One region of the Bacillus sp. MC1252 genome, then DNA from elsewhere that is predicted to be linked to it. Evidence: riboswitches for the same ligand, from Rfam matches in the RefSeq annotation. Region 1 holds a riboswitch; each other region holds the start of a gene.
What was found. A riboswitch is a leader RNA that binds a small molecule or an ion and turns the genes downstream of it on or off. The one in region 1 is predicted to bind thiamine pyrophosphate.
Positions count from the first base shown of each region.

Region 2: another riboswitch for thiamine pyrophosphate. It lies ahead of thiC (phosphomethylpyrimidine synthase ThiC); the one in region 1 lies ahead of tenA (thiaminase II).
Region 3: another riboswitch for thiamine pyrophosphate. It lies ahead of tenA (thiaminase II); the one in region 1 lies ahead of tenA (thiaminase II).

Region 1 covers NZ_CM166369.1:1,149,798-1,156,336, forward strand. Annotated here, with positions in the region: gene prpE (bis(5'-nucleosyl)-tetraphosphatase PrpE) at 1-636, opposite strand, end outside; gene ACYH0L_RS05695 (monovalent cation:proton antiporter family protein) at 799-2,646, shown strand; TPP riboswitch at 2,700-2,809, shown strand; gene tenA (thiaminase II) at 2,888-3,598, shown strand; gene tenI (thiazole tautomerase TenI) at 3,573-4,190, shown strand; gene thiO (glycine oxidase ThiO) at 4,174-5,286, shown strand; gene thiS (sulfur carrier protein ThiS) at 5,283-5,486, shown strand; gene ACYH0L_RS05720 (thiazole synthase) at 5,491-6,258, shown strand; gene ACYH0L_RS05725 (thiazole biosynthesis adenylyltransferase ThiF) at 6,255-6,539, shown strand, end outside.
Region 2 covers NZ_CM166369.1:2,426,910-2,433,448, reverse strand. Annotated here, with positions in the region: gene safA (SafA/ExsA family spore coat assembly protein) at 1-1,150, shown strand, start outside; gene ACYH0L_RS12525 (YhcN/YlaJ family sporulation lipoprotein) at 1,284-1,901, shown strand; TPP riboswitch at 2,328-2,438, shown strand; gene thiC (phosphomethylpyrimidine synthase ThiC) at 2,565-4,325, shown strand; gene ACYH0L_RS12515 (hypothetical protein) at 4,359-4,514, opposite strand; gene ACYH0L_RS12510 (hypothetical protein) at 4,706-4,888, shown strand; gene ACYH0L_RS12505 (protein kinase family protein) at 4,924-5,568, opposite strand; gene ACYH0L_RS12500 (intercompartmental signaling factor BofC) at 5,808-6,308, shown strand; gene ruvA (Holliday junction branch migration protein RuvA) at 6,457-6,539, shown strand, end outside.
Region 3 covers NZ_CM166369.1:3,499,933-3,506,471, forward strand. Annotated here, with positions in the region: gene ACYH0L_RS18060 (YwqG family protein) at 1-382, opposite strand, end outside; gene ACYH0L_RS18065 (methyl-accepting chemotaxis protein) at 556-1,395, opposite strand; gene ACYH0L_RS18070 (energy-coupling factor transporter transmembrane component T family protein) at 1,545-2,279, opposite strand; gene ACYH0L_RS18075 (ABC transporter ATP-binding protein) at 2,269-3,867, opposite strand; gene ACYH0L_RS18080 (ECF transporter S component) at 3,842-4,441, opposite strand; gene tenA (thiaminase II) at 4,438-5,124, opposite strand; TPP riboswitch at 5,212-5,315, opposite strand; gene ACYH0L_RS18090 (hypothetical protein) at 5,372-6,499, opposite strand.

The DNA of each region.
Region 1 (6,539 bases):
GCAGCCTGTATCAATATTGACTGTTTTGCCAACGAATCGAGGTTCTTTCACCGGTGTATGACCGTAAACAATCCACGGTTTTCCTTCATATTCCTTTGCCCAATCCTTCCGCACAGGTCGTCCATCTGGCCAAGTCTCTCCTGTGACAGCGCCAAATAATAGATAGGATCGCATCTGTTTATTCGGCTCCTTTCCAATATCCTTTTCCTTCATCGCTGCGTGTGCAATGATCAGCTCATCTGGGATCAGCACATCATAAAGCGGAGCCTTCTCAAATAACTGTTTAAATTCATGTGATAATTTGTTTTTTTCATGAAGCGGCAGTTTTTTTATTTCGTTCACTGTTGTTTCAATGCCATGCAGTAATTTAACGGGATTTCCTTTCAAATAGCGATAAAGCTTAAAGCAATGGTTTCCAGGCACGTAACGGATCGCTCCATGTGAATAGGCATGTATGACAAATTGCATCACGTCTACTGATTGAGGGCCTCGATCTGTTAAATCACCGACAAGTGCTAGCGTTCTCTTATCAGGATGGACGGGTAATCCATGTTTGAGTTCGTATCCTAGTTTGTATATGAGGGTAAGCAGCTCTTCGTAGCAGCCGTGGATATCACCAATGATATCGAATTTCATAAGGTTTCCTCCTGATCTTTCTCATCCATTCATCGGGTATAAAGAAGTTTGAATTTTAGAACATATAACGAATGGCTTTCATTTCATTTAGGCAATTGTTAGAATCAATGCTTTAACGTAAGACTTAAAAGATTAAACATCAATGTTAGGAGGCTTTAGCCAATGGAGCATACATCTGTTTCATCACTCGTTGTCGTTATTATTGTCGCCTTTTTCACCCCCATTTTATTGCACCGATTTAAGTTGACCATTCCGGTCGTTGTCGCTGAAATTATCATGGGGCTCATCATTGGAAAAAGCGGGTTTCAACTGGTTGTCGAACATGATGCATGGCTAGATACGTTATCCATGCTCGGTTTTATTTTTCTGATGTTTTTAAGTGGACTTGAAATAGATTTTTCTTCTTTTGAATCAAAGAAGAAAGCACGAGAACTTCCAAATGGTTTAAAAGAACCAAATACGTTTAAAGCAGCCACCATAATTTTTCTTGGGGTATTTTGTATTTCCTTTATCCTGTCCTATGCGTTTGTACTTGCAGGGTTTATTCAAAATGCCTTTTTAATGACACTCATCATTTCCACCATCTCATTAGGTGTAGTGGTTCCGACCTTAAAAGAGGAAAAGTTGATGCAGACGAATATTGGTCAAATCATTCTGCTTGTGGCCGTCATTGCAGATTTGGTGACAATGATTTTACTTGCTGTGTTTTCCTCCATTTATGGCGATGGAACAGGGAACATGTGGCTTCTGCTATTATTATTTGCAGCAGGCATTCTTCTTTATTTATTTGGCCGAGTATTTAAGACAAAATCCATTTTTCAGTCCATGTCAAAAGGAACGGTGCAAATTGGGACAAGGGCAATCTTTACTCTCATTATAGTCTTAGTTGCCTTATCTGAATCACTCGGTGCTGAAAATATTCTTGGGGCGTTTTTAGCAGGCGTGCTCGTGTCCCTTCTTTCGCCAAATAAAGAGCTTGTTCAGCAGCTGGACTCATTTGGTTACGGATTTTTAATCCCGATCTTTTTTGTGATGGTCGGTGTGGACTTGAATATATGGGCGCTGTTCAAGGACCCAACCATTATGATCATGATTCCGCTATTGTTTATTGCATTACTGCTTAGTAAGCTAATTCCAATTCTTTATTTGAAAAAATGGTATGACATGAAAAAAGTCATCGGCTCCGGCTTTTTATTAACATCGACGTTATCACTCGTCATTGCAGCTGCGACGATTGGGGAGCGGCTCGGTGTCATTGATCATAAAATGTCAGGCGCACTGATTTTAGTCGCTGTGCTGACGAGTATTTTAACGCCTGTTTGGTTTAAAGCGCTGTTTAAAAAAGAACAAGAAGCGAATCAAAAAAAGCGTGTGACCTTTATTGGCGCAAACCAGCTGACTTTACCTGTGACACTTGACTTGCATCAGGATGAATATGACATCCGTATTTTGCACGTTTTTCAAGAAAATAAAGAAGCACTGCTTGCCGATTCGATCTTTGAAGTTGAAGCGATTGAAGAGTACGACGATGAGACGCTGAGAAAGGCAGGCATCGGCCGGGAGGATGTTCTAGTCGTAGCAACAGGCAGCGAGACGCAAAATAAGGAAATTGCTTTATTTGCAAAAGAAGAAGGAGCGAAACAAGTCATTGCTAGTGTCAACAAAGCTGAGGCAGAGCTGACATTGAAGGAAGCGGGTATTGATACGTTTTCGAATTTCCTATCATCTAAAACGGTGCTAAGAGCCTTGATTGAAGCACCAGATGCGATTCGATTGTTAACAAATGAGGATACTTCCTTGTATCAAATTCAAATGAACAATCATCGGTATCATAATGTCATGCTGAGGGAATTTCCGTTTATCGGTGATTTGGTCTTTGTCCGTATTTTCAGAGGGGTAGACAGCTTAGTACCGCACGGAGATACGACGCTCAGAAGCGGAGACCGCGTGCTTGTGTCAGGTTCCCGGGAGTATGTAGCAGGACTTAGAGCCCAATTAGAGTTGCAATGAACCCTTGACCAATGAACAATTCCTGATTAAGATAGAGGTACAACATTATATGTTTGATCCACTAGGGGAGTCCTTTAAAAGGGCTGAGATAAAAGTGTCGACTTTTAGACCCTCATTACCTGAACAGGTTCATACCTGCGTAGGGAAGTGGTGCGGTTTTTGACTATGCTTTTTACAAATTCCAAGCCACTTTCCACGCGGAAAGTGGCTTTTTTATATGAAGAAACAGGAGGAGAGAAACATGACATTTTCAAAGGAATGTAAAGAGGCAGCAGCAACATGGTGGAATGGAAGCTTTACGCATCCTTTTGTGAAAGGGATTGGAGATGGCACACTTTCACTCGATCGGTTCACCTATTACGTGATGCAGGATTCGTATTATTTAACTCATTTCGCAAAGATGCAAGCATATGGAGCTGCCATTAGTGAGGACTTACATACGACGGGCAGAATGGCGTATCATGCGCAGGGCACGTATGAAGCAGAGCTATCGCTGCATAGAAAGTTCACAGAGCTGCTTCAGATCTCTGATGAAGCACTTGAAAGCTTTAAGCCTTCACCCACTGCTTATGCGTATACCTCACATATGTACAGGTCTGTGAAAAGCGGACGATTTGAAGAAATTTTAGCCGCGTTATTGCCGTGCTACTGGCTATATTATGAGGTGGGAGAAAAGCTGAAACAAACGACACCTGACCATCCGATTTATCAAGAATGGATTTTGACATATGGAGGAGATTGGTTTAAAGAGCTTGTCTTTGAACAGGTCAACCGCTTTGATGAACTTGCGGAAAAAGCACCAGAACATGTGCGGGCCAATATGAAAGAAAATTTTGTGATTTCAAGCTATTACGAATACCATTTCTGGGAGATGGCGTATAAAAAAGAAACGTGGCAAACAGCATGCTTGGATGGGGTTGGTGCAAATGGAACTCCACGCAGTGACAAATGATTCGTTTCCGGTCAATGAGCTGATCAAGCAAATAAAAGCCATTGAATCTAAAGTGGACTTTATTCATATCCGGGAACGGTCTAAAACAGCAAGTGAACTTGTTGATCTCGTGAGACAACTCCTTTCAGAAGGTGTACCGAAAGAGAAACTCGTTATCAATGACCGAGTAGACGTTGCGCTGCTCACCAATATTCACCGGGTACATCTCCCAGGTCACAGCTTTTCGCCAAAGGAGCTGCGACAAAAATTTCCTCACCTTCATGCGGGTGTGTCTGTTCATTCGATAGAAGAAGCCAAAGCGGCCGAGGAAAGTGGTGCAGAGTATGTCATGTTTGGGCACATATATGACACCTCATGTAAACCAGGGCTTAAGGCGAGAGGCGTAAAGCTTGTGGAAGAACTGACTTCTGCGCTGTCCATTCCGGTGGTGGTCATTGGTGGATTGACGCCTGATCGAATCCCGGACTTGATGCATGTGAATGTGAAAGGGATTGCTGTCATGTCGGGAATTTTCACACACCATCAGCCGCACATCATGGCGCAAGCATTTTCTAAAAAGCTAAAGGAGAATCCTTATGAAAAAGCATTATGACATTGCAATCATTGGCGGTGGAATCATAGGGATGTCAATTGCCTATCACCTTGCAAAAGCAGGAAAGCAGGCTCTATTACTTGAGGCAAATGAGATAGGGAAGCAAACGACGAGTGCGGCTGCTGGAATGCTTGGTGCACATGCTGAAGGAGAGGGTCATGAGGATATTTTCTTTCAGGTAGGCAGAGCAAGCCAGACATTATATGAAAAATTAAAAGTCGATCTTCAGCATGAATCAGGCATTGATATTCGGACATCAGTGGGCGGTATTATGAAGGTGGCCTTTACAGAAGAAGAAAAACGTGCACTTTGCCGGATGCAGCATTTGTCCACGTTTCAATGGCTTGAAGCAAGTTGTGTGAAAAAACGTATGCCGCAAATCGCAGATGACATCATGGGAGCAGGTTTCATTGAAGAAGATGTTCATGTTGAGCCTTATGCGGTATGCAGGGCATTGTGGCAGGCGGCTGTTCGGTACGGGGCGGATGTGAAGGAGTTTACACCTGTGATCGAAGTCAAACGGGACAAAGATGTATTAACTGTCAGAACAGCTAAAGGCACATTCACATGTGATGACCTTACGATAGCAAGTGGTGTATGGTCTGGCCGCTTTTTTGAAGAGCTGGGGTTACCTTATTCTCTCTATCCAGTAAAAGGAGAATGTGTGTCTGTGTGGAATAGTGGTCCAGCGCTCGCACACACCATTTACCATGATCATTGTTATATCGTTCAAAGAGATAGCGGAAAGCTGGTGATTGGTGCAACGATGAAGCCAAATGAGTGGCAGGCTGTTCCAACACTTGGCGGCATTGAAGCTGTGATTCAAAAAGCGTCTCAGCTCATGCCTTCTATCAAGGAGATGCCGATTGAAGAGTGCTGGGCAGGTCTTCGTCCGGCGACAAGCGACCGGCATCCCTATATCGGAAGACACCCGGAAGATGAGCGTATCCTTTTTGCGACGGGACATTACCGGAATGGCATTTTACTTGCGCCAATTACTGGAGAAATTATTCGAGACCTGATATTAGGCGAGCCTGTCCAAGAGGAATGGCTTCAAGCGTTTCGCATTGGTCGAAAGGAGGCATTGTTCGTATGAAAATTCAATTAAATGGCAGAGTGGTTGATTTCGATAAAGAGAATGGAACGATCTATGATCTGCTATCAGCCTATCAGCTTGAAAATCGTGTGGTGATCGTCGAAAAGAACCAAGAAGTTATTGATAAAAAAACGTTTCAACAAGTAGAAATTCAACCAAATGACACGATTGAAATCGTTCACTTTGTAGGAGGAGGATGACAAAATGCTACACATTGGCGGAAAAACATTCACATCAAGACTATTACTTGGTACAGGAAAGTATCCATCATTTGAGGTTCAAAAGGAAGCAGTGAACGTATCAGAAGCTGAAATTTTGACCTTTGCTGTGCGAAGAATGAACATTTTTGAAGCATCTCAGCCGAATTTTTTAGAGCAGCTTGATTTATCAAAATATACATTACTTCCAAATACAGCAGGCGCAAGTACAGCGGAAGAAGCGGTGCGTATTGCCCGTTTAGCGAAGGCTTCGGGGCTGTGTGACATGATTAAGGTAGAAGTGATTGGCTGTTCAAGATCCCTTCTGCCAGATCCAGTCGAAACGCTAAAAGCATCTGAAATGCTATTGGAAGAAGGTTTTATCGTGCTGCCGTATACATCAGATGATGTGGTACTGGCAAGAAAATTAGAAGAAATCGGTGTTCACGCCATCATGCCAGGGGCCTCTCCAATTGGTTCAGGTCAAGGCTTACTAAACCCTCTGAATCACTCATTTATTATCGAGCAGGCGAAGGTGCCGGTCATTATTGATGCGGGCGTAGGCTCTCCTAAGGATGCGGCTTATGCGATGGAACTAGGGGCTGACGCTGTATTGCTGAATACTGCTGTGTCTGGTGCAAAGGACCCTGTGAAAATGGCAAAAGCGATGAAGCTGGCCATTGAATCAGGAAGATTAGGTTTTGAGGCAGGACGTATTCCGTTGAAAAACTATGGTACAGCCAGCAGTCCGCAGGAAGGGATGCCAGCATTTTGAGCACACGTTATTCACGCCAAGAGCTTTTTCGGCCGATCGGAACAGATGGGCAAGAGCGGCTAAACGCCTCAAAGGCTGTCATTATTGGAGCGGGGGCCCTAGGGACAGCTAGTGCTGAAATGCTCGTTCGAGCTGGCGTGGGCTCTGTCACCATTTTGGATAGAGATTATATTGAATGGAGCAACCTTCAGCGTCAGCAGCTTTACACAGAGCAAGATGTACAAGACAGGCTGCCAAAGGCTGTGGCGGCTGAAAAAAGACTCAAGCAGGTGAACAGTGAA
Region 2 (6,539 bases), 1.3 Mb from region 1:
CAGTAATCCAGATTTGATCATGCCGGGTATGAAGATCAAGATTCCATCTAGTGGTGTTCCTGTGAAAACAGATCACCAAAAAGTGAAAGAAATGCCAAAGCAGAAAGAACATCCGTATGTGAAAGAAAAGCCAAAGGATGTCGTGCAAGTGCAAGATACGAAACCGAAGGAAAAGCCAAATGAACCGGTACCTTATGTACCGCCAGTGCCAAAGATCGAGCAGCCAGTTTTTCCGCAAGTTGATGTGAACTATTATCAGACCAATCTCTACCAGCCATTCACGCCTCCTCCCAAAAAAGAACATCATGAGAAAAAAGATCACTTTTATGAAAAGAAAGATCATGTTCATGATGAGAAGAAGGACCATAAAGATCACAAGGATCATTTTTATCATGAAAATAAGGACCATAAAGATCACAAGGACTATTTTCATCATGAGAATAAGGATCATCACAAAGATGAGGTGGCAAAGGGATATGATCCGTTTATTCATATTCCGCTTCAAAAAGAGGAGGGAAAAGATATGGAGCATAGCAATTACCCAAACCTTCCTAACTTCCCACAAATGCCGAATGTTGGAGGGACAGCAGTAGGAGGAATGGCAGAAAATAAAGATCATCACCAGCATCCTCATCATGAATCATATGATCCTTATTATGGTCATGGTCATTACATGCCTGCGATGTATCCATATCCGCAGCAAATGGTGCCGGCTTCACCTATCTTACCGGGTTCAGGTCTTTGTTATCCGGTCCAGCCCTATTATCACCATCACATGATGCCGTATCCTTACCCGGCCCAGCCGTATTATCCAGCCTATCAAGCGCCAGCTTACTACGGGGAAAATCATGAGCATCATGCAAACGATGGACATCACTGGCACCACCATATGCATCCAAATACAGGCGCAAATGCGAACGTGAATGCGAACGTGAATCAAGGCTTTTATCCAAACGCTTCAAATGAAGCCTATGGCAAGGAAGACTGCGGTTGTGATGATGGCATGAAGCATCATCATCAGCCATGGCCTGGACATTATCCAAATCCTGTTCCTTATGGTCAAATGGGGGCTTATCCTGCTCAGCCTTATATGCAGCCATATCCGGGTCAATCCGTTTTTGCAAGACCAGAAGAAGACGAAGAAGATTAATGACAGAAGGGACGATCTCAATCGTTCCTTTTTTTGTTTATAACTGACAGCTTGATTTTTCCCTGAACTGTACATGCTAAAACAGAGCCAGTTTCGCGCTCATGAGATTGAATTTGTACAGGGGGTTTTTCGTTTGAGACAAAAATGGCAAAAAACAATCGCATTAGTGCTTCTTCCTATTGGTTTAACTGCATGTGGTACAAATGACAATGCGGGTGTAGATACTCGTTATAATCAATCAGGCCAGCCGGTCGGTTATCATTCGAATCAACGGGCGGCAGACAATAACCAAGATCACCAAGGCCCAATTTCTGAGCTTATGGAAGGGATGAACGAAAATACAACGAATGTTGATTATCGTTCGCGTCCTACGGAGGATCAAGTGAGAATGCCGCTTACTGGCGGAGATGGACGCTACAGTCATGGAGATATGAATTATCATAACCAAATGTCGTTCTCTGGCTACGATAAACAAGAGAACATACAGCGTTCACGAAAAATTGCGAACCGCGTGAATAAAATGAATCACGTAGCAGACTCACAAGTTATGGTCACTGATGAAAATGTCTATATTGCGATTAAATCGGATGGACGTCTGACGGAAGAGGGCGTATCACAAGTAGAAGAAGCAGCGACTCGTTATGCAGATGGAAGAGCTGTCCAAGTCATCAAAGATGAAGGAGCATTCACACGCTTCAGAGATATGAGAAAAACACAATTTGAAACAGGACAAACAGGCATGACCCGATAGTTGAATGAATAAAAAAGGCTAAAGTTCATTACGAACTCTAGCCTTTTCTTAAAAAAATATCTTGATGCCTATATAAAATTCGTAAAAGAAATAACAGCCAAATCCAAGTAATAAAATACCAGCAATAATGGATGTCCACTTCATCATCGTCCGATTCATCACTGATAAATGTTAGAAATGTTTGCAATCGACTAGAACTTCCTTTGAACAAGTAGTTTGTATAAAAAATTCTTCATTTAGATTAATTATACATAGTAGGAAAAAAGGATCAATGATGATTTCTGATTTGATCGAAATAAAGGGGAAGCTGTTGTATAGAAGTTTGCATATCATGCTCATCGGTACAGCTTGTAGGGGAAAGGAACTATTTTCCTGAATCTTCTTTTTTTCATATCGTCTCTATGATAAACTGATGTGGAAATCAATAAAAGTGACTAGGGGTGCCCGCTAAAGTGGGCTGAGAGAGAAGCTTAAGTTTCTTAACCCTTTGGACCTGATCTGGCTCGTACCAGCGTGGGGAAGTTGAAGATGATACATGTGTCATATGAATGACATTCATGTTTTTTTCTGACGACGAAACCAGGTTCTCAACATAGAGCCTGGTTTTTTGCTGGTGCTGATTCCATCCTGTCCGATGACAAAAAGAGAAGGAGAGAACAGCAAATGAAAGAAAAGAAAAATGTCCCATCAACCCAATCTTTACTATCAAGCTTTGACGGAAGTCGAAAGGTGTATGAGCAGGGCTCAAGACCTGACATCTTGGTGCCAAAAAGGGAGATTATGCTCTCAAATACTGTGACACAGGCGGGCGACATTCAAAATGACCCGATCCGTGTGTACGATACAAGTGGACCGTACACAGATGAAAACGCCCATATTGATGTTACAAAGGGTTTAAAGCGTCTTAGAGCGGCGTGGATTAAAGAAAGAGGAGATACAGAAAGCTATGAAGGTCGTCATGTGAAACCAGAAGATAACGGGTATCGTTCAAAGGGGAAAGAGTCCTTTCATCATGTCCATACTGATTTTCATCATGTGCCGCTCCGCGCGAAAAATGGCGCCAGTGTGACACAAATGCATTATGCAAAAAAAGGCATCATCACACCTGAAATGGAATTTATCGCTTTGAGAGAACAGCTGAGCCCTGAGTTTGTGAGAGAGGAAGTAGCTAGCGGAAGAGCAGTCATCCCAGCGAATATTAACCATCCAGAAAGTGAGCCGATGATTATTGGAAAGCATTTTCACGTCAAAATCAATGCGAATATTGGCAATTCAGCTGTGACGTCATCCATCGATGAAGAGGTAGAGAAGATGACGTGGGCGATCAGGTGGGGGGCAGACACAATGATGGACCTGTCCACTGGGAAGGACATTCATACAACGAGAGAATGGATCATTCGGAATTGCCCAGTCCCAGTAGGAACCGTTCCCATTTATCAGGCACTTGAAAAAGTGAATGGAGTGGCAGAAGATTTGACGTGGGACGTGTACAGAGACACATTAATTGAACAAGCAGAGCAAGGTGTAGACTACTTCACGATTCATGCGGGCGTACTATTAAGGTATATTCCGCTTACAGTCGATCGGGTAACGGGAATTGTGTCAAGAGGCGGAGCTATTATGGCAAGGTGGTGTCTCGCTCATCATCAAGAAAACTTTCTTTATACCCATTTCGAAGATATTTGTGAAATTATGAAAACCTATGATATTGCTTTTTCTCTTGGAGATGGACTCAGACCAGGTTCGATCGCTGATGCAAATGATGAGGCGCAGTTTGCAGAGCTGAAAACGCTAGGGGAATTGACAGAGATCGCCTGGAAACATGATGTACAGGTGATGATTGAAGGACCTGGACATGTCCCAATGGATAAAATCAAAGAAAATGTCGATAAGCAGATGGAGATTTGCAAAGAGGCACCATTTTACACGCTAGGACCTCTTACAACAGATATTGCCCCGGGGTATGATCACATTACATCCGCTATCGGCGCTGCCATGATCGGCTGGTATGGAACAGCCATGCTCTGCTATGTGACACCAAAAGAGCATTTAGGTTTGCCGAACAAAGAAGATGTGAGAGAAGGTGTCATTGCTTATAAAATTGCCGCACATGCAGCTGATCTAGCAAAAGGACATCCTGCTGCTCAAAAGCGCGATGATGCATTATCGAAAGCCAGATTTGAATTTAGGTGGCGGGATCAATTCCACCTGTCACTTGATCCAGAAAGAGCTTTGGCGTTCCATGACGAAACATTGCCTGCTGAAGGCGCAAAGACCGCTCACTTTTGCTCCATGTGCGGACCGAAGTTTTGCAGTATGAAAATTTCTCATGATATCCGCAATCAATCAGAAGAAGTGAAAAAAGAGATGGAGAAGAAGGCAAAAGAGTTTATCAGCCAAGGAAGTCAAATCTATCAATCCTAAAAAAAGAACCTCGCACTCCTTTTGTGCGGGGTTTTATAAAACGGCTGAAAAGGCTTTTCTCACGAGATGGAAAAGTGCTCTTACTGCAATCGCCATGATTTCCATACTCGGAATCAGGGCATCTGTTAAATGAAACAAGACAGTTTGTCTCTCTGGGGATGTTCTTTTCTTTTTCTTTTTCTGTTTCATGAAGACAGCCCCCTTTTTAAACAATATACTTCTTTGCAGATTAGAGAGATAGAGATGTTGTGTGAATTTAAACAAAATTTAAACTTCTTGTGTTTGGAAGGAAAGAAGGAGGGGAAACGAGTTGAGTAGAGAATGAATGAAAAGAGCTGACCTTACCAGTTAGCGAACAAGAAAGAGTGGAAGGTGATCTTATGATGAAAGTATTCAAGGTAACATTTCATATGAACAATGGGGAAGTGCTTGATTTCGAGCTGAAACGTCCAGCTACCTACGATGTGTATAAAAAAATTGAGGAATCCAATCAATGGTTTAAGCTGAATAATGAAATCATTAATCTATTAAATGTAAATAGTATCCATGTAGAAACAGAATAAAACAGAAAAGCCGCTCGGAAGGAGAGCGGCTTTCGTTATGCGGAGAAATCATTTCGGTTGTTAAGCTGGCCGCGGGAGAGCCAGTTCTTTTTATATAAATAGGCAATCACTTCAAGCCACAGACGCGGCGCTTTTTTAGGGAAAAAAGGTTTTTGGTAATAGGCGTAAGCGGCTTTTAAATCATTCCATTGATGACATGTTTTCGTTTGGGTGAAGCGGGCAACGTCGATCACCTTAACGAGGCCTTCCTTTGTTAATATCAGGTTGCGCAGATGGATATCTGAAGGGTTTAACCCTTTCTCACGTGCTTCTTCTAGCGCTTCATCTACTTGTTCAATCATTTGTTTCTTGATCGGAATACCCTTTGTCAGGCATTCATAGAATGTGTAGCCTTTAATATATTCCATTAAAATATACTGATCCCCAGACTCATAAATCTCAGGGTAGTATGACGAACCGGAAAGTTTTTCGTAAATTGCTGCCTCTTTGCGGGCAATGTGTTGATAAGAAGGGAAAAAGACTTTTAGCGCCATTTTCTTGCCAGCTTTTTTATATGAAAATACATAGGCACTTCTTCCTTTGCCGCACAGCTCAAGCTCTGCCGGTTTTAAGGTGAGCTTATTAAAACGTTTTTCTTCATGATACTGAATCGATTCGGCTAATCTTTTGATATCTGACATTGACTTCACCTTCTTTGGTTTCAGTTTATGCGGCTGAAAAACGAATGATGAAAAAACCGTTTCATTCGATAAAGCAATGGATTGTATAAAACATAACATTTACGAATGAAGGATACAACGAAAGACTCTTAAAACGAGTCAGTGTAATCGGTTTGGTTAATGTTTAGAAAAATGGGTCAAACTACATATGTCATGCATCGATCTTATGTTCTAAAGAGGTGTAAATAGTGAAAGTGAAGATGAAACGTTTCGTTACAGGACTTATCATGACAAGTGTTCTTTTTTTCGCTGCGGATATGGAAGGAAAAGAACACTTGCAAAAGCAGTCAAACACCATCACCGTGCAGCTTGAAAAAGTCTATCTAGACGGCGATGTGAGTATTGAAAGACACCGGGCATCATTAGAAGACAAAGACACATTTTGGACGCAGTATAAAGGCTGGACGCTGGTAGAACAACAAGAGGATTTTGCCCTTTTTAGAAAACAAATTGATGATATCTCTCCATTAAGTAAAGCAAATGGATATATCGGATTATCAGAGGACGGTGTCATTTCTACGTTTCATGGAAGGCCAGGCGGCTGGGCGGAGCCTATTCATCTCTTCTTTCAAATTGATACGTCCCGTTTAGAAAGCCATGTGGAGGAGCAGCTTGAGCAAGGCATTCCTTTTCGAACAAAGGATGAATTTGAGCATGTGCTTGAAGTCATGCAACCTTACCGAAATGAAATATCATTTTAAAGCGTGTGACAGCTTGCTGGTGTGAGGGCCGCAAGCTGTTTTTCATGGTTGCACCGTAAAAATGGACTGAGCGAACGTATGTTAACTTTTATTGCGGTTTTCTCTTCGATTTATGTTACAATGAAGAACAGTCAAAGAGGTGAAAACGGTGATAGAATTTGTGAAAGGGACCATTGATTATGTGTGCCCGCAATATGTTGTCATTCAAAACGGCGGAGTGGGATATCAAGT
Region 3 (6,539 bases), 1.3 Mb from region 1:
CAGTTAATAACTCTTCTTCTGCTAAGAAAGGTTCCTCAATGAATTTGATCCGAAAATCTTTTTGCTCTGTTTTATGGTCAATATTCATCCCATAAAGATCATCATGCACAGAAATAAAGATTTGCAGAAGTCCTGTTTCTGGATAATCTTTCAGCTTCGGCAGCTGACCGAAATTCATTTGTGCCAAAAGCTTCATAGGGTGTCCTTCACCGTCAACTGGATATACGTCGTTTTTTGGGAAGTAAGGATCACCAGCTATTTTGCTGTCGTATGGTCCTGTTTTTCCTTGTTTCATCTTTAATTGAATCATTGGTTTTTCGGTTTGCTTTAACAACGGACGGTAGGGCGCGAGTATTTCTTGCAGCTTCGCTGATAGTGTCATGATGATCTTCCTCCTTATGAATAGGTCTAAAGACCAAACTGGTCTCTCTTTTTCTATCATACAGAAGTGTACCCTGCCTGTCAGCGATCAACCGGTCAATATCCTGACACATATCTCACCTTAAAACGTTAAAAAACCTCCGATACAGCTGGAGGTTTTGGTCCGTGAAGTTTTTATTTCACTTGATAGTTTACTAAGTCGTCTGCCAATGTTTTCATCGTTTCGTTTGTTTCGTGAAGTCCTTCAATAATTTTTGTAAAAGTGCCGACAAGCTCTGCTTGATGTTCAGAGGAAGCCACAATTTGTGAAATTTCTTCTTCCATTCCTTTAATAGAGCTCTGTACATCTTTTAGCGCTGTTTCGATATCAGTTGTCGCTTGCTTCGCATGAGTGGATAGCTTTCTCACTTCTGTTGCGACCACTCCAAAGCCTGCCCCTGCTTCACCTACTCTTGCAGCCTCTATGGATGCGTTGAGTCCGAGTAAGTTCGTTTGATCAGAGATACCTTTGATGAGATTGGACACTTGATTGATTTTAGAGGAATTTTCGACAGTGGTTTTCGTATTTTGTAGAATTTGTTCACTTGTCGCTTGTAGTTCCTCTGAATGTGCGGCAACTTGCTGTACCATCGCGACTAGTTTTTCGGAAGCTTGGTTGCTCTCCGTCATGATGTGATCTAATCGTTGTTGATTGGTTTGGTCATATGCAACACAGAAGGCAGCGGCAACTTGACCAGTCTCATCTGTAATCGGGACGGCTACGATATCCATAGGAATCCCGTATACTTCTTTCGGGATTTGGATAAACGATGGCTCTCTCCCATTTTTCAGCATCGCAAAGTTTTGAAATCCATCAGCCACTGTATCACCAGCTTTAAAACCTAAATCAATGTTCCCATGTTGCTGATAATAAAGAACCTTCTCTTTCCCTAAAACAGAAAAGGTTAGTTGCTCTCTCATAGCTAGTCCAATGATTGGTAAAGCGTCTATTATGTTATCAATTCTCTGTGACATTCGCTCACGTTCATCCTCTCTTTTTCTCAGTACACCTTCTTTATCGGTTCTTTATATGATCTATTCCAGCCTGCAATGTGTACTAATATCAATCAAATGACCTAAGACATATAAAAAGCCCACATTCTATCAAGAGAATGTGGGTGTTTTTAAAAAAAGAAAATGCATATGGAGACACTGACACCTATGAAAAAAAGATACAAATAGTCGATCCATGAGGTGCTGATGATATGATAATACGTTCGCTCCCTCGTCCCTGTGAAGCCTCTTGCTTCCATCGCAATCGCTAGGCGTTCAGATTTTCGTACGCCCTGCGTGAAAAGGGGTAGTGCATAACGTATAAAGGCTTTCCAGCTGTTTTTTTGCTTGTAGCCTCTGATTTTATGCGCAGCCTTCATTTGCTTCAATTCACTTTGAAACAACGGGATAAACCGGAAGCCGGCAAGCATTCCATACGCCCATTTTGGTGACATTCGGCATTGATGTATTAAGCTCATCATAAAGGCTGTCAAATCTGTTGTGGAGGTAAAAAGGAGACCAAATGTCACAAAGCCAAGCATTCTGAGAGATATGGTGAGTCCATTTCTTAAACTCTCCTCTGTGACATGAAACCAGGCCCACTTCCAAACAGTATGATCCCCCTTGCCGAAGGCCGCCATCATCCAAAACACAAGAATAAAAAAGATCAAATAAGGGATAAATCTTGTGATAAGATACTTGATATTCCAACTGCCTAGTACAAGCCCGATGCCCAGAGCAAACAGCCAGATGATGAACGTTGTTTTAGGATCAGAAATCGCCATCAGACAGCACATTGCAAGAAGGTGAGCGAGTAATTTCATAACTGGATTCACAGTGGATAGAAAGGAGTGATTACTTTGCAATCGTCAGCACGTCCTTTCTTTCAGCCACATAGCGATAATGCAAAGGCACTCTCAGCTGATAAGAATCAACGAGTTTCTGATTTGAAAATAAATCATAAGGCGTGCCATCATACACATGCTCTCCTTGGTGAAAAAGCAGCACCTGATCTGCGCACTCATCGACGATCTCCATATCATGTGTGACCATCATAACAGTGGTGCCTTGGCGTTGGCGCTCTTTTAAACGTCTGATTAATTCCTTCGCCGTTTTTTCGTCCTGCCCGAAAGTCGGTTCATCTAACATTAATACATCCTGATCAAAAAGAAGCATTGTGGCGACACTTAATCTTCTTTTTTGCCCTAAACTTAAGGTGAAAGGATGTGCTTTCGCATGCTTCTCTAAGCCGAACTCTTCCAATAGCTGAACCGTTTTTTCTTGTACAACTGATTCTGGCCAATTTCGCTGTCTTCCGCCAAATGCGATTTCATCAAACACCGTGTCTTGTATAAATTGCAGCTCTGGATTTTGAAAAACAAAGCCTGCTTTTTCATATAGTAATCGGTCAGACCACTTTTTGAGATGTTTTTCTTTTAAGAAAATATGGCCTTTTTTGATTGGCTCTAAGCGGATTAAATGTTTGAGACATGTACTTTTTCCGCTTCCATTTTCCCCGATGATCGCCACCCAATCTCCTGCTTTTATATCCAACCGAAGGTCATTCATAATCCTTTTTTTCCCGTAGCTTAATTGAAGATCCTCTGTTCGAATGATTGTCTCTCGATCTGTTGATCGGACTTTCTCACGCCGCTCTTTGCTTGACTCAAAGGTTTGCATAAGTGTTTGACTCAGTGGGTGAAATGGATCTTGAATAATAGTGGACCATTTCTCGGGAAATATTTTTGGACGCCAAATGCCTGCCTCTTTCATTTCTCCCTCATATGCTGTCATCACATCTTTCGGAGATCCATCTGCCAAAATGCAGCCTTGATCATCTAATAAAATAACCCGGTCCATCCATTCGATGACACCGTCTAGCACATGCTCCACAAAAATCATGGTTTGATCCTGATCAGCTGCAAGCTGCTGTAGCAGCTGAAATATCTCCATTCTGCCTGCTGGATCAAGCTGTGCAGTCGGTTCATCAAAGAACAGAACATCCGGCTCTAACGCTAGTAAACAAGCAAGCGCCAATCGCTGCTTCATGCCGCCTGATAATGTGTGAATATCTGTATTCGGATCGACATCCAGTTGTACTTTTTGCATGAGATGCCGAATGATGTCATCCATCTCTTCACGAGGTACAGAACGGTTCTCTAAGCTAAATGCAATTTCTTCATTGACCCGGTGCATACAAAACTGGGAATCAGGGTCTTGAAACATGACGCCTGTATGTCTTTGTAACATCACTTCTCCCTGCACGTCTGCTTCCATATGTTCTGGAATAATTCCAGCAAGAACCGAAATGAGCGTGGATTTTCCGCTTCCGCTTGGCCCTAAAATGAGCACCTTTTCCCCTTTTTGAATAGAAAGAGATACTTCATGCAGAACGGGCTTAGGCTGTTCATAAAAACGGACAGTGAGATTATTGCACGCGAGAAATGAATCCATGCTGTTCACCTTTGTTTCGTTTTTCTTTCATGATGGCATATTGATTCAGTACACCGGTCTTGGATAATGCATCCACTACAACTTTCGCTAAGCATCCCCCAAGTATCATACCGCTGATGATTTGAGTCACAAGTGTCATGAGTAAAACTTGAGGCGTGTAATAACCAAATCCATTGGCCATCAGGCTATATGCCATCGCTCCAACAGCTGCAAAGGCACCAGACAGCATAAGTGTCCACATGCGATATCGTTTATAACCAAAAAGAGCGAAGGCGATTTCTGCCCCAAGTCCTTGGCATACACCAATCAGCAGAGCTGAAAGACCGAAGTGGCTGCCTGTCAGTAATTCCACGGAGGCTGCGGCTGTTTCTGCAATGAGGGCAGCTCCCGGCTTTTGGATGATATAAGCGACGATTGGACTGGCAATCACCCAAATCCCAAACATGATATTGCCTCCTGCTGGACCCACAAGTGCTGTAATCGGTAAATAAAGAGTGGACCACCCTAAGTAGATCACACCGCACGCCACAGATAGAATCACGGCAAGGACGACTTCTTTCATCTTCCACGTCATGATGAATGCACCTCCAGCTTGACTGGCCACTCTTCCACAGTGAACGCCATTTCCCAGAATTTGTACTCAAGCTGACAGCTTAAGAAGAAGTGCTGTTTCATTTTTTCTTTTTCTTTCTCACTTGCTCCTTCCGCCCACTGATCAAGCCTTTTGCAAAGCTCAACTGTAACAGAGTCAGTTAACCCGCCATAAAACGTGATCCACTCATAAAATGGATGTGCCGGGTCAGGCTGCACGTCTGAAAGCATTCGTTTGCCTATTTCCCAATATGTCCAAGGGCAAGGAAGCAAAACAGCAATAATTTCTCCAAGTGTGCCTCCCTGTGCGACTTGCAGCATGTGATGAATATAGTGATGAGCACTCGGCGCCAACGAAGCACCTTGAAGCTCATCATATGCTACACCTGCCACTCGGCAAAGGTTTTGATGAGGATGCGTCTCACTATCTAGTACAAAAGCCATCTGCTGATGGAAAAAGGCAATGTCCTCTCTATCTGTACACCTGCTGATTGCTGCCGCATAAATTTTAATAAATGCATGTAAGTATTCTGCATCTTGTTTGACGTAATGAATGATCTGTTCCTTTTCAAGCTTTCCTGCTGCCAGCCCTCTGACAAACGGATGCTGATAAATGGCTTCAAATAATGGTTCCGCTTCTTTCCTTAATTGCGTTGAAAATGTCATAAAAAAAGCCTCCTCTTCTTCAGTTGAATAAATGAAAAAGCCACCCCAAATGGAGCGGCCTTCTTATCAATTCAATCATGAATAAGACAAGGTCCAGCTCCACTTCCCTCCGCTAGTACGAACTAGATCAGGTTCAAAGGGTCCAAGATTTTCTCTTGTCTCAGTCATACATGACTCCCCTAGTGGACTTTTGTCATTTAATTATCTTTACTCTACACATGTGGCGATTTGATGTCAACCGCCTTTCTTAATTCAATGTTTTAATTGTTGGCAGCTTCTCGATCCCTGCAGCATAGTAAAAATTAAGAACACTGAAGAAATCAATCGGCTTTCCTGTTTTTAAATCAACGGCTAAAATATGATCGCCGTAATTTGTCAAATCATCAAGGTCTAGGCGTCTTGGTGTTGTCTTCCCGAGAGTATCAACAAAGGTATCATGATAATATTGCCCGCTTGCAAACGATGATTGATGGTACATAAACAATGTCTCCACATCTAAGTAGACGAGAATGGCCTCTGAGGAACTCGCATAAGGAGCTGAGTACGACACTGGTGCCGAAATGCTTTTCACTTTCACACTTGAAATCGAATGGGTTCTCTGTTCATATTTTCCATCATATGAGAAATAAAACACACGCTTCCATTCATAATCTGCTGTCTTCGATTGCTTGTTATATACTTTTGTGCCATTTGCAAATACATCACCATTTGCATACTCAGCTACAAAGTATTGCAGGGTTGACGATAGAGATACAGCACCTGTGAAATTAGGTGGATTTTTTGCATTAACCTGTAACGTGTAGGAGTCTCCGAAGTCTCCACCGCTTGTGATACCAAATGCGTAATCACCAGCTGGTAAATTGGTTAACCCAAGAAGACTGCCAGCCGGCTGAATGAGATCCGTTGGGTAGGCTTGTCCTGTTTCATAATCAACAACAAATAATTGGACGAAATAATCAGGATTTGAAGAGGTAATCCGGCTGATGAGTGCCTGGGGTGAAGACGTGCTTAAAAACCATAAATCAACTGGATCGTCCTCTGTTAAGACAGCCGATTGGTTGATTGCTAGTCCATCAATGGAGCGTACGGCAGACGTGCGCAGCTTTCCATCTTTAGCGGCTTTTCGTTTGATACTTATTCCGTTTTTCTTATCTACTTTAAATGTTTTTTTCATTTGCTTCTGTTGAATAGCGGTTCCTTCATCCTGCTTCAAAAACGACTCTTGCACTTGCTGAATGGCTTTTTCCGTCAGTGGCGACACTTTTCCATCTGATTTTGGCGCTTCTTCTGCTTTTAACGCTGGTGAAAATAAACCTGTTGTCACAAGTAAAACAGACAGTAAAGCTGCGGTGATTTTTACGTAAAATGCTCTCACAGGAACATCCCCTTTTCCCTCATTTGGGTTTTTTACCCTG